2 regions of the Variovorax sp. efr-133-TYG-130 genome follow, and region 1 is predicted to be linked to the other one. Evidence: riboswitches for the same ligand, from Rfam matches in the RefSeq annotation. Region 1 holds a riboswitch; the other holds the start of a gene.

Region 1 (4,408 bases):
GGCGACCTTCCATCCGTTCGTGCGGGCGATGGTGCAGCGCGGCAGCGGGCGGCTGGTCGGCATCGGCAGCGTTGCATCCATCCGCGGCCTGCCCGGCCACGGGGCCTACTGCGCAAGCAAGGCCGGCGTGGTCGCGTACTGCGAGAGCCTGCGCGGCGAACTGCACAACAGCGGCGTGAAGGTGGTCACCCTCTGCCCCGGCTACATCGACACGCCGCTGACGCAGGGCAACCGCTACGGGATGCCCTTCCTCATGAAGGCCGAAGACTTTGCCGCCCAGGCGCTGCGTGCCATTGAGTCGGGCACGAGCTACCGCGTGATTCCGTGGCAGATGGGCGTGGTCGCCAAGATCATGCGCATGCTGCCGAATGCCGTGCTCGACCGCGCGGTACAGGGGCGCGGCCGCAAGAAGCGAAGCGGCGAGGCCTGAACCGGCGCGAGGAAAAGCGGGCGGCCAAAGAAAAAGGCTCCGGAAGGAGCCTTTTGTCTTTTCTGTGCGTCGAGGTGCAGGACTCAGTAGCCGCTGTTGCCGCCGCCGTAGCCACCGCCACCACCGCTGCGACCACCGCCGCCACCGCCACGGGGGCCGGCGCCGTAGGGGCTGCGGAAACCGCCGTCGCCACCACCGCCGCCGCCGCCACTGCGGCCACCGCCGCCGTAGCCGCCGCCACCGCCGGAGCGGCCACCGCCGCCACCACCACCGTAGCCGCCACCACCGCCGCCGCCGTAGCCACCGCCACCACCGCCGCCATAACCACCACCGCCGCCGCCGTAGCCGCCGCCACCGCTACGGGGGGGGCGTGCTTCCATGGGACGTGCTTCGTTGACGACGACGCTGCGGCCGCCCAGGGGCTGGCCGTTCATGCCGTTGATGGCGGCCTGTGCTTCCGCGTCACTGCCCATCTCGACGAAGCCGAAGCCCTTCGAGCGGCCGGTGTCGCGCTCCATCATGACCTTGGCGCTGGTCACTGCGCCGAACTGGCCGAAGGCCTGTTCGAGATCACCGTCGCGCACCGAGTAAGGCAGGTTGCCGACGTACAGTTTGTTGCCCATCAAGGGACTCCTATAAACACATCAAGAAAAGCGATGGAGTCCCGAAAGCATCACTCAAACGAGAGCGTCGAGTCGCGCGAAACTGACCGATCACCGAACTGCCTCCCCACCAAAATGAAGTGGGAGGCTCGTGCATTATGGGTGAAATATCCGAAAAGCAAGCAGGAATTTGCTTCTTGAGGTAGCGCCTGTGAAAACAATCAAAAGCTAGCGCCCGCTTACAAGATCGGGTCAGGCCCTTGGCGCTACAGGTAGAATCTCGCCCGTCATTGGGGAGTAGCCGCCTTCCGATCTGCGAGAGGGGCCCGCGTCAACAGACTTGTCCTGCCCCACAGGACATGGCGCGTGCAGTGAGAAAACACCTGGCGAGACCTTTGACCGTGCAACTTCGGGAATATGGCCGAAGGTGTTGCACGGTCAATTGCGTCCTTCGGCCAAGAAACCCCACGTTCAAAAAATGGAAGCTTTTCTCGTTGCGACCGGCGTCGTTGCGCTCGCCGAAATGGGCGACAAGACCCAACTCCTGGCCCTCCTGCTCGCAGCCCGTTTCAGGAAGCCCTGGCCGATCGTCCTCGGCATCTTCGCCGCCACCATCATCAATCACGCCCTGGCGGGTGCCGTGGGCAACTACATCACGCGCTGGCTCGGACCCGAGGTGCTGCGCTGGATTCTCGGCGGCTCGTTCATCGCGATGGCGGTGTGGATGCTGATTCCCGACAAGCTCGACGAAGACGATGCCCCGGGCGTGTCCAAGTTCGGCGTCTTCGGCACCACCGTGATCGCGTTCTTCCTCGCCGAGATGGGCGACAAGACCCAGATCGCCACCGTCATGCTGGCCGCCCGCTTCACGCAGGACTACTTCTGGGTGGTCGCGGGTACCACGCTGGGCATGATGCTGGCCAACGCGCCGGTGGTGTGGCTGGGCGACAAGATCGTTCGCCGCGTGCCGATCAAGCTCGTGCACGGCATCTCGGCCGCGATCTTCCTGGTGCTGGGCGTGATCATGATCATCGGCTGGTAAGAAAGCAGAGCCCCTTCCAGAAACACCGCGGAACCGGCTTCGCCGGGCCGCAGGTGTTGCCCCGAAGGGGGTTGGCGAAGCGACACGCAGTGCGCGCAGCCTGGGGGATATACTCGCGCTGCGCCGATTTGCTTCAGCTTGCGGGCGCTTTATAAATCCAGCTAAAGACAGGCGCGGCAGACCCGGCTCGTTTTTGGCGAGGCCGGGTTTTTCATTCATGTCGTCGTCACCTCCCTTGGTCGTCACTTCGCAGTCGATGCAGTTCGCGGGCCCGCTGGCCCTGCGCAGCGGCGCATCGATCAGCGACTACACGCTCGCCTACGAAACCTACGGCACCCTGAACGCCGATCGCAGCAACGCGGTGCTGGTGTGCCATGCGCTCAATGCCTCGCACCATGTGGCGGGCGTCTACCAGGGCCAGGCCCGTTCCGAAGGCTGGTGGGACAACATGGTGGGCCCGGGCAAGCCGGTGGACACCGACCGCTTCTTCGTGATCGGCGTCAACAACCTCGGCTCCTGCTTCGGCTCGACCGGCCCGATGCACGTCAACCCCGCCACCGGCCGCGTCTACGGCGCCGACTTCCCGGTGGTCACGGTCGAGGACTGGGTCGACGCGCAGGCCGCGCTGCTCGACGCGCTCGGCATCGAGACGCTCGCCGCCGTCATGGGCGGCAGCCTCGGCGGCATGCAGGCGCTGTCGTGGACCTTGCAGTACCCCGGTCGCGTGCGCCACGCCGTGGTGGTGGCCAGCGCGCCCAACCTCACGGCCGAGAACATCGCCTTCAACGAGGTTGCGCGCCGCGCCATCGTCACCGACCCCGACTTCCACGGCGGCCACTTCTACGAACACGGCGTGGTGCCCAAGCGCGGCCTGCGCATCGCTCGGATGATCGGCCACATCACCTACCTCAGCGACGACGTGATGAACGCGAAGTTCGGCCGCATCCTGCGCAGCGCCGTCGAAGGCGAGGCCGCGGGGCTCGACTACCGCTACTCCACGCAGGACGTCGAGTTCCAGATCGAAAGCTACCTGCGCTACCAGGGCGACAAGTTCAGCGAGTACTTCGACGCCAACACCTACCTGCTCATCACCCGCGCGCTCGACTACTTCGACCCCGCGCGCAGCCACGGCGGCAAGCTCAGTACCGCGTTCGCCAACGCCACGGCCAAGTTCCTGCTCGTGAGCTTCAAGACCGACTGGCGCTTCTCGCCCGCGCGCAGCCGCGAACTCGTGAAGGCGCTGCTCGACAACCGCCGCAACGTGAGCTATGCCGAGATCGACGCGCCGCACGGCCACGACGCCTTCCTGCTCGACGACGTGCGCTACATGGGCGTGGTGCGCTCGTACTTCGAGCGCGTCGCCAAGGAGACGAGCGCCGCCGGGCCGCCCCAAGGCGCGGGCCCCCTGAAGGGGGTTGGCGCAGCACGCGAAGCGGCAAGCCTGGGGGGGAGTACCACTGCATGAGCGACCTCGAACATCAACGACTGATCGCGCAATTGGTGCCCCAGGGCTCGCGCGTGCTCGACCTCGGCTGCGGCGACGGCGCCCTGCTCGACCTGTTGCAGCGCGAGCGCGGCTGCACCGGCTACGGCGTGGAAATTGCCGACGGCAACGTGCTGCAGTGCGTGCGCCGCGGCGTCGACGTGATCCAGCTCAACCTCGACGAAGGCCTGTCGATGTTCGACGACGCCTCCTTCGACGTGGTGCTGCAGATCGACACGCTGCAGCACCTGCGCAATGCCGAGGTGATGCTGCGCGAGACCGCGCGCGTGGGGCGCATCGGCATTGTCGCCTTCCCCAACTTCGCGCACTGGCCCAACCGCCTGAGCGTGGCGCGCGGCCGCATGCCGGTGACGCGCCGCCTGCCCTACCAGTGGTACGACACGCCCAACATCCGCGTCGGCACCTTCAAGGACTTCGAGGTGCTGGCCGGCAAGAACAACCTGCGCGTGCTCGACGCCTTCGGCCTGCAGGACGGCCGCGACGTGCGCTGGCTGCCCAACGCGCGCGCCGGCACCGCGGTCTTCAAGTTCGAGCGCGGCGGCGGCTGAGCCCCTGATGCCCGTGACGGACGTGGACCGCAACGCATGAGCTTCACGCTGGCGCAGCCGGTTCACAGCGAACTGCTCATCAAGAAAAGCCGCTTCATCGGCTGCGTGCAGCCGGTGGCCGACCGCGCGGCCGCACTGGACGTGGTCGCGTCATTGCGCGCCGAACATCCCGCTGCCGCGCATGTGTGCTGGGCCTTGATGGCCGGCGGCCAGTCGGCCGCGAACGACGACGGCGAGCCCGGCGGCACCGCGGGACGGCCGATGCTGGAGGTGCTGCGCCAC
Region 2 (4,408 bases), on a different contig from region 1:
GCATCCACGGCTCGCGCTCGGCGGCCGGGGTGTAGCCCGCGGCGATCCATTCGCCGGTGACGTGGCCCGGCGGCGTTTCGCCGATGTCGCGGTAGATCACCTCATCGTGTGGCCGTGCCGCGCGCCAGGCCGATACGAAATGCCGGCTGAGCCGGCGCGAGTGCGAGCCGTGCGCATGCGTGCCAGAAAAGCCCGGGCGGGCGCTGGCGTCGATGTGGAGCAGGGTGGTCATGTTCGGGTCCTCGTTGTTGCCTGGTGGGATGAAACTGGTTCAGCTGTCGACTTGACAGGGTTCTCAATCTATCCAACCATCCGAGGCCCAACAAACGATGAATTCTTTTCGCTGCTAAAAAATCAATTCATCCATGAGCAACCTTCGCCAACTCCCGCCGCTGGCGTCGCTGCGTGCCTTCGAGGCGGCAGCGCGGCATTGCAGCGCCAAGCTCGCAGCCAGCGAGTTGTCGGTCACGCCGACCGCCATCAGCCATCAGGTGCGCCAACTGGAAGACTCGCTCGGCGTCGCGCTCTTCATCCGTCAACCGAGGCAACTGGTGCTCACGCCGCAGGGGCGCGAACTGCAGGCGGTGCTGAGCGAATCGTTCAATGCAATGGCCAACGCAGTGGCACGGCTGCGGGCACCGCCGCAGCGGCAGGCCATCACGCTGTCGGCCACGCCGGCCGTTGCGGCCCGCTGGCTGCTGCCGAGAGTCGGCGCCCTGCGTGCGCTGCATCCGAAGCTGGACCTGCGCATCCACGCATCGCACGAGGCGGTGGCGCTCGACGGCGTTACCGCCGACATCGCCATCCGCTACGGACGCGGCCAGTGGCCGGGCATGGTGGCCGAGAAGCTGTTCGACAACGTGTTTGCGCCAGCGTGCAGCCCTGTGCTCAAGCTGAAGAAGCGGAGCGACCTGGTGCGGCACACGCTGCTGCACTTCGCGCTGCCCGGCAGCAGGAGCCAGCCGGGCACGTGGACGGAATGGCAGCAGGAGGCGCAGGTGGCCGGTCTCGACGTATCTGCGGGGCCGGTGTTCTCGGACGAAACGCACACCGTGTCGGCCGCGCTGCAGGGCCAGGGCGTGGCGCTGATGAGCCTGGCGCTGATCGCGGACGAACTGCGCGCAGGCAACCTGGTGAAGCCCTTCGGCCCGGAACTGCCGGGGCTGCCGTTCCATCTGGTGTGCCCCGAGGCGCGGCGATCGGAGCCCGCCGTGGCGGCGGTATTCGACTGGGTGAAGGGGCTGCAGCCGCTGGATGGAAGCGGGGCATGAGGAAGCACAACGGGCCGCCACATGTCGCGCGCACCTCGGAAGAATGCACACAGCATGGCTGGCCAGCCAAAGAAAAACCCGCCTGAGCGGGTTGAAGGGTAGCCCTGGAGGAGGGAGGAAAGAGTGGGCTACCGGCGCTGATTGTTTCGGCCGAAACTTATGCGGCGCTTAAAGCGGCATGCCCGAGCGAACAAGAGCTCACCGCGTTGCAAGCCGCAAAGCCCTACGCCCGGCGCAGGCGCTGTCGCGGAGCCCTTTCAATGCAGGCGATTAGAATCGCCGCTCCCTTGGGGAGTAGCCGGCTTCCGGACTTCGGAAGCGTTCACGTCAACATACTCGGTTCGCACCTTGCGACCGTGGCGTGAGCAGCCGAAAGGTTGGCGAGACCAGCGGTGCATGGACGCGGCTTTGGCCGGCGGGTTCGTGCGCCGCGGCGTCTTGAACCGGCCTTGCTTGCTACTTCCAAAATGAACATTGCCTCCACGATCCTTCTTGCATTCGCCATGTCGACGGATGCTTTCGCCGCTGCCGTCGGCAAGGGCGCAGCACTGCGCAAACCCTCCTGGCGCGAAGCCTTGCGCACGGGTCTCATCTTCGGCGTCATCGAGGCGATAACGCCCGTCATCGGCTGGGCTGCCGGCCTGGCCGCCGCCAGTTACGTCGAACGTTGGGACCACTGGATCGCGGTCACGCTGCTCAGCGTGCTGGGCCTGCGAATGATCTGGGAGGGCTGCGGCACGCCCGACGCAGTGGACGACAAGCCCAGCCGCAACTCCTTCTGGACCCTGGCCATCACCGGTTTCGCGACCAGCATCGACGCGATGGCCGTGGGCGTCGGGCTGGCCTTCATCAACGTCAACATCGCCTGGACCGCGCTCGCCATCGGCCTCGCTACGCTGACCATGGTGACGCTTGGCGTGATGGTGGGACGCGTGCTGGGCGCCGTCGTCGGCAAGCGCGCCGAGATCGTCGGCGGCGTGCTGCTGATCGGCATCGGGTTCTTCATCCTCTATGAGCATCTGAACGGGCTGGCCTGAAGCCGGGCATCGGTTGATACCGATGTAAACACACGACGGAGGTATTGCGTGAAAATGTGAATAAATCACGAATTCCGGCCATTTCGGATCACGTGTCCGAGCTGCTCAGGACAAGCCCCGAGCGAATCCTGAGTACCTTAAGACTACGATCCGGGGAATTAGACAAGGATCTCCATGGAGACGTACCCGACCCTTCGCCAGGCCACAGGCGTTGCCCGCATTCTCAGCAAGCGCTCGTCCTGCACCATCGTCGTCTACCGGCAAGCGGAAGGGAAGTTCGTGGCAGCGCATTCGACCGATCGGGTGGAGGGGAGCATCGAAGGCGTGTACCGCGACGGGTATGTGGTTCCAACGCTCCTGAGCAAGCCCGAGCGTTGAAGGGCTGCCTGCCTCGCTATCGCTGCGACGCCAATACGCCCTGCATCAGCAGCGACAGGGCTTTCCGCAGGCTGGTTGCCGATGCCGCCTCTCCCTTGTCAAGGCCGAGCAGGCGCCCGTGCCGTTGACCCAGAAGAAGCCGCCATAGATGGGGCGCTTGTCGGCCGCCCACGTCGAAGCGACGGTGCTCACGAACTTGACGAACCCCTCGGGCAGGAGGCGCTCGCCGTTCCACAAGCCATCTTGCAGCTGCAGAATCGCCGTCCGGAGAAACCGCGGCCCGAAGTCTAAAATCTTCGACGCACGAGATGTCGGGGGGGGGAAATCGGGATATGGAAGGCCCCGATACTGTCGCCGGAGACTCCCGCTGCACACGCCTCGGCAGCTTGAACAAGACCAATAATGAATCCCTCGGGCCCTTCGAAACTGCGCTTCGGTTTGCACACACGCCTCAGCCTCGGGGTGGCGGCGGTGGTTCTCACCGCCACCTTCACGATCGCGACCTGCGCGCTGCATTTCGTCAAGTCCAGCCTGCGCGCTTCCATCGCCGGCGAGCAGCTGGCCAGGGTGTCCGCCGTCGCGGACGCGATCGACCAGAAACTGAGCAGCCGCCGCATCCTGCTGCAGACTTTCGGCGACAGCGTGGTGGCCCAGGACTTCAAGGACGCCGAGCCGCTGCAGGCCTTTCTGGAGAAGCACGCGGCGCTCAAGCAGGCCTTCGACAACGTCGCCTTCATCGACATGGAAGGCAACCTGGTCGCCAACCAGAGCGGCGCGGTGCCCATCGGCAGCGTGAACATCAGGGACCGCGCCTATTTCCAGCAGACGGTGGCCTCCAAGGCCGGCATCATTTCGCAGCCCTACCGCAACCGGCTGAACGGCCTGGCGCAGGTGGCGATCACCGCGCCGGTGCTCGACGGTGCAGGGCAGGTGCGGTACGTGATTTCCGGGGCCATCAACCTCAAGGACCGCAACGTGCTGGGCGCGCTCGCCGAGGTCAAGATCGGCAAGACGGGCTACCTGTTCATCACGACCACCGACGGCATCGTGATCGACCATCCGCGCACGTCGCGCATCCTGAACCATGTGCAGGCCGAAGGCGGAGCCGGGCCGCAGGTGCTGCGGGCGATCGCGGGCTTCGAGGGCACGAGCGAAGGCGTCGACGAGCGCGGCGTGCCCGGCCTCTACGCCTTCGACCGCACCGAGCAGACGAACTGGATCGTCGGCTCGATGTACCCCAGCGCCGAGGCCTTCGCCCGTGTCGACGCCATCGAGCGTGCCGCGTGGATCGGTGCCGTGCTGCTGGCGCTGACCGCGGGCGCGCTGGCGCTGGGCGTGGTGCGCCGGCAACTGCGGCCTTTGGCCGAACTCCACCATCACATGCAGGTGGCGCAGCGGTCGCCCCACGAGATCGAGGCGCCCATGCAGTACGCGCACGACGAGATCGGTGATCTCGCCCGCACCTTCGACGAGCTGATGAAGCAGCGCCGCGCCACCGAGCAGAGCCTGGCGCACAGCGAGGCGCAGGTTCGCACCATTGCCGACAACATTCCCGCGATGGTCTCGCACATCGATGCGTCGCTGCGCTACACCTTCGTCAATGCGCACGTGCGCGCGCTGCACAACAACGCGCCGCTGGTCGGCCGCGCGATGCCCGAGGTACGCGGCCAGCGCGACTTCGCACTGGTGGAGCCGCACATCGCGCGCGCGCTGGCCGGCGAG

The links. A riboswitch is a leader RNA that binds a small molecule or an ion and turns the genes downstream of it on or off. The one in region 1 is predicted to bind manganese.
Region 2: another riboswitch for manganese. It lies ahead of mntP (manganese efflux pump MntP); the one in region 1 lies ahead of QRN67_RS23630 (TMEM165/GDT1 family protein).

The regions. Positions count from the first base shown of each region.
Region 1 covers NZ_JARVTD010000029.1:161,097-165,504, forward strand. Annotated here, with positions in the region: gene QRN67_RS23620 (SDR family oxidoreductase) at 1-430, shown strand, start outside; gene rbp (RNA-binding regulator) at 514-1,053, opposite strand; yybP-ykoY riboswitch at 1,313-1,491, shown strand; gene QRN67_RS23630 (TMEM165/GDT1 family protein) at 1,511-2,074, shown strand; gene metX (homoserine O-succinyltransferase MetX) at 2,292-3,539, shown strand; gene metW (methionine biosynthesis protein MetW) at 3,536-4,126, shown strand; gene QRN67_RS23645 (IMPACT family protein) at 4,163-4,408, shown strand, end outside.
Region 2 covers NZ_JARVTD010000003.1:372,721-377,128, reverse strand. Annotated here, with positions in the region: gene QRN67_RS03835 (FMN-dependent NADH-azoreductase) at 1-232, opposite strand, end outside; gene QRN67_RS03830 (LysR substrate-binding domain-containing protein) at 366-1,271, shown strand; yybP-ykoY riboswitch at 1,554-1,724, shown strand; gene mntP (manganese efflux pump MntP) at 1,739-2,308, shown strand; gene QRN67_RS03820 (hypothetical protein) at 2,483-2,686, shown strand; gene QRN67_RS03815 (sensor domain-containing diguanylate cyclase) at 3,125-4,408, shown strand, end outside.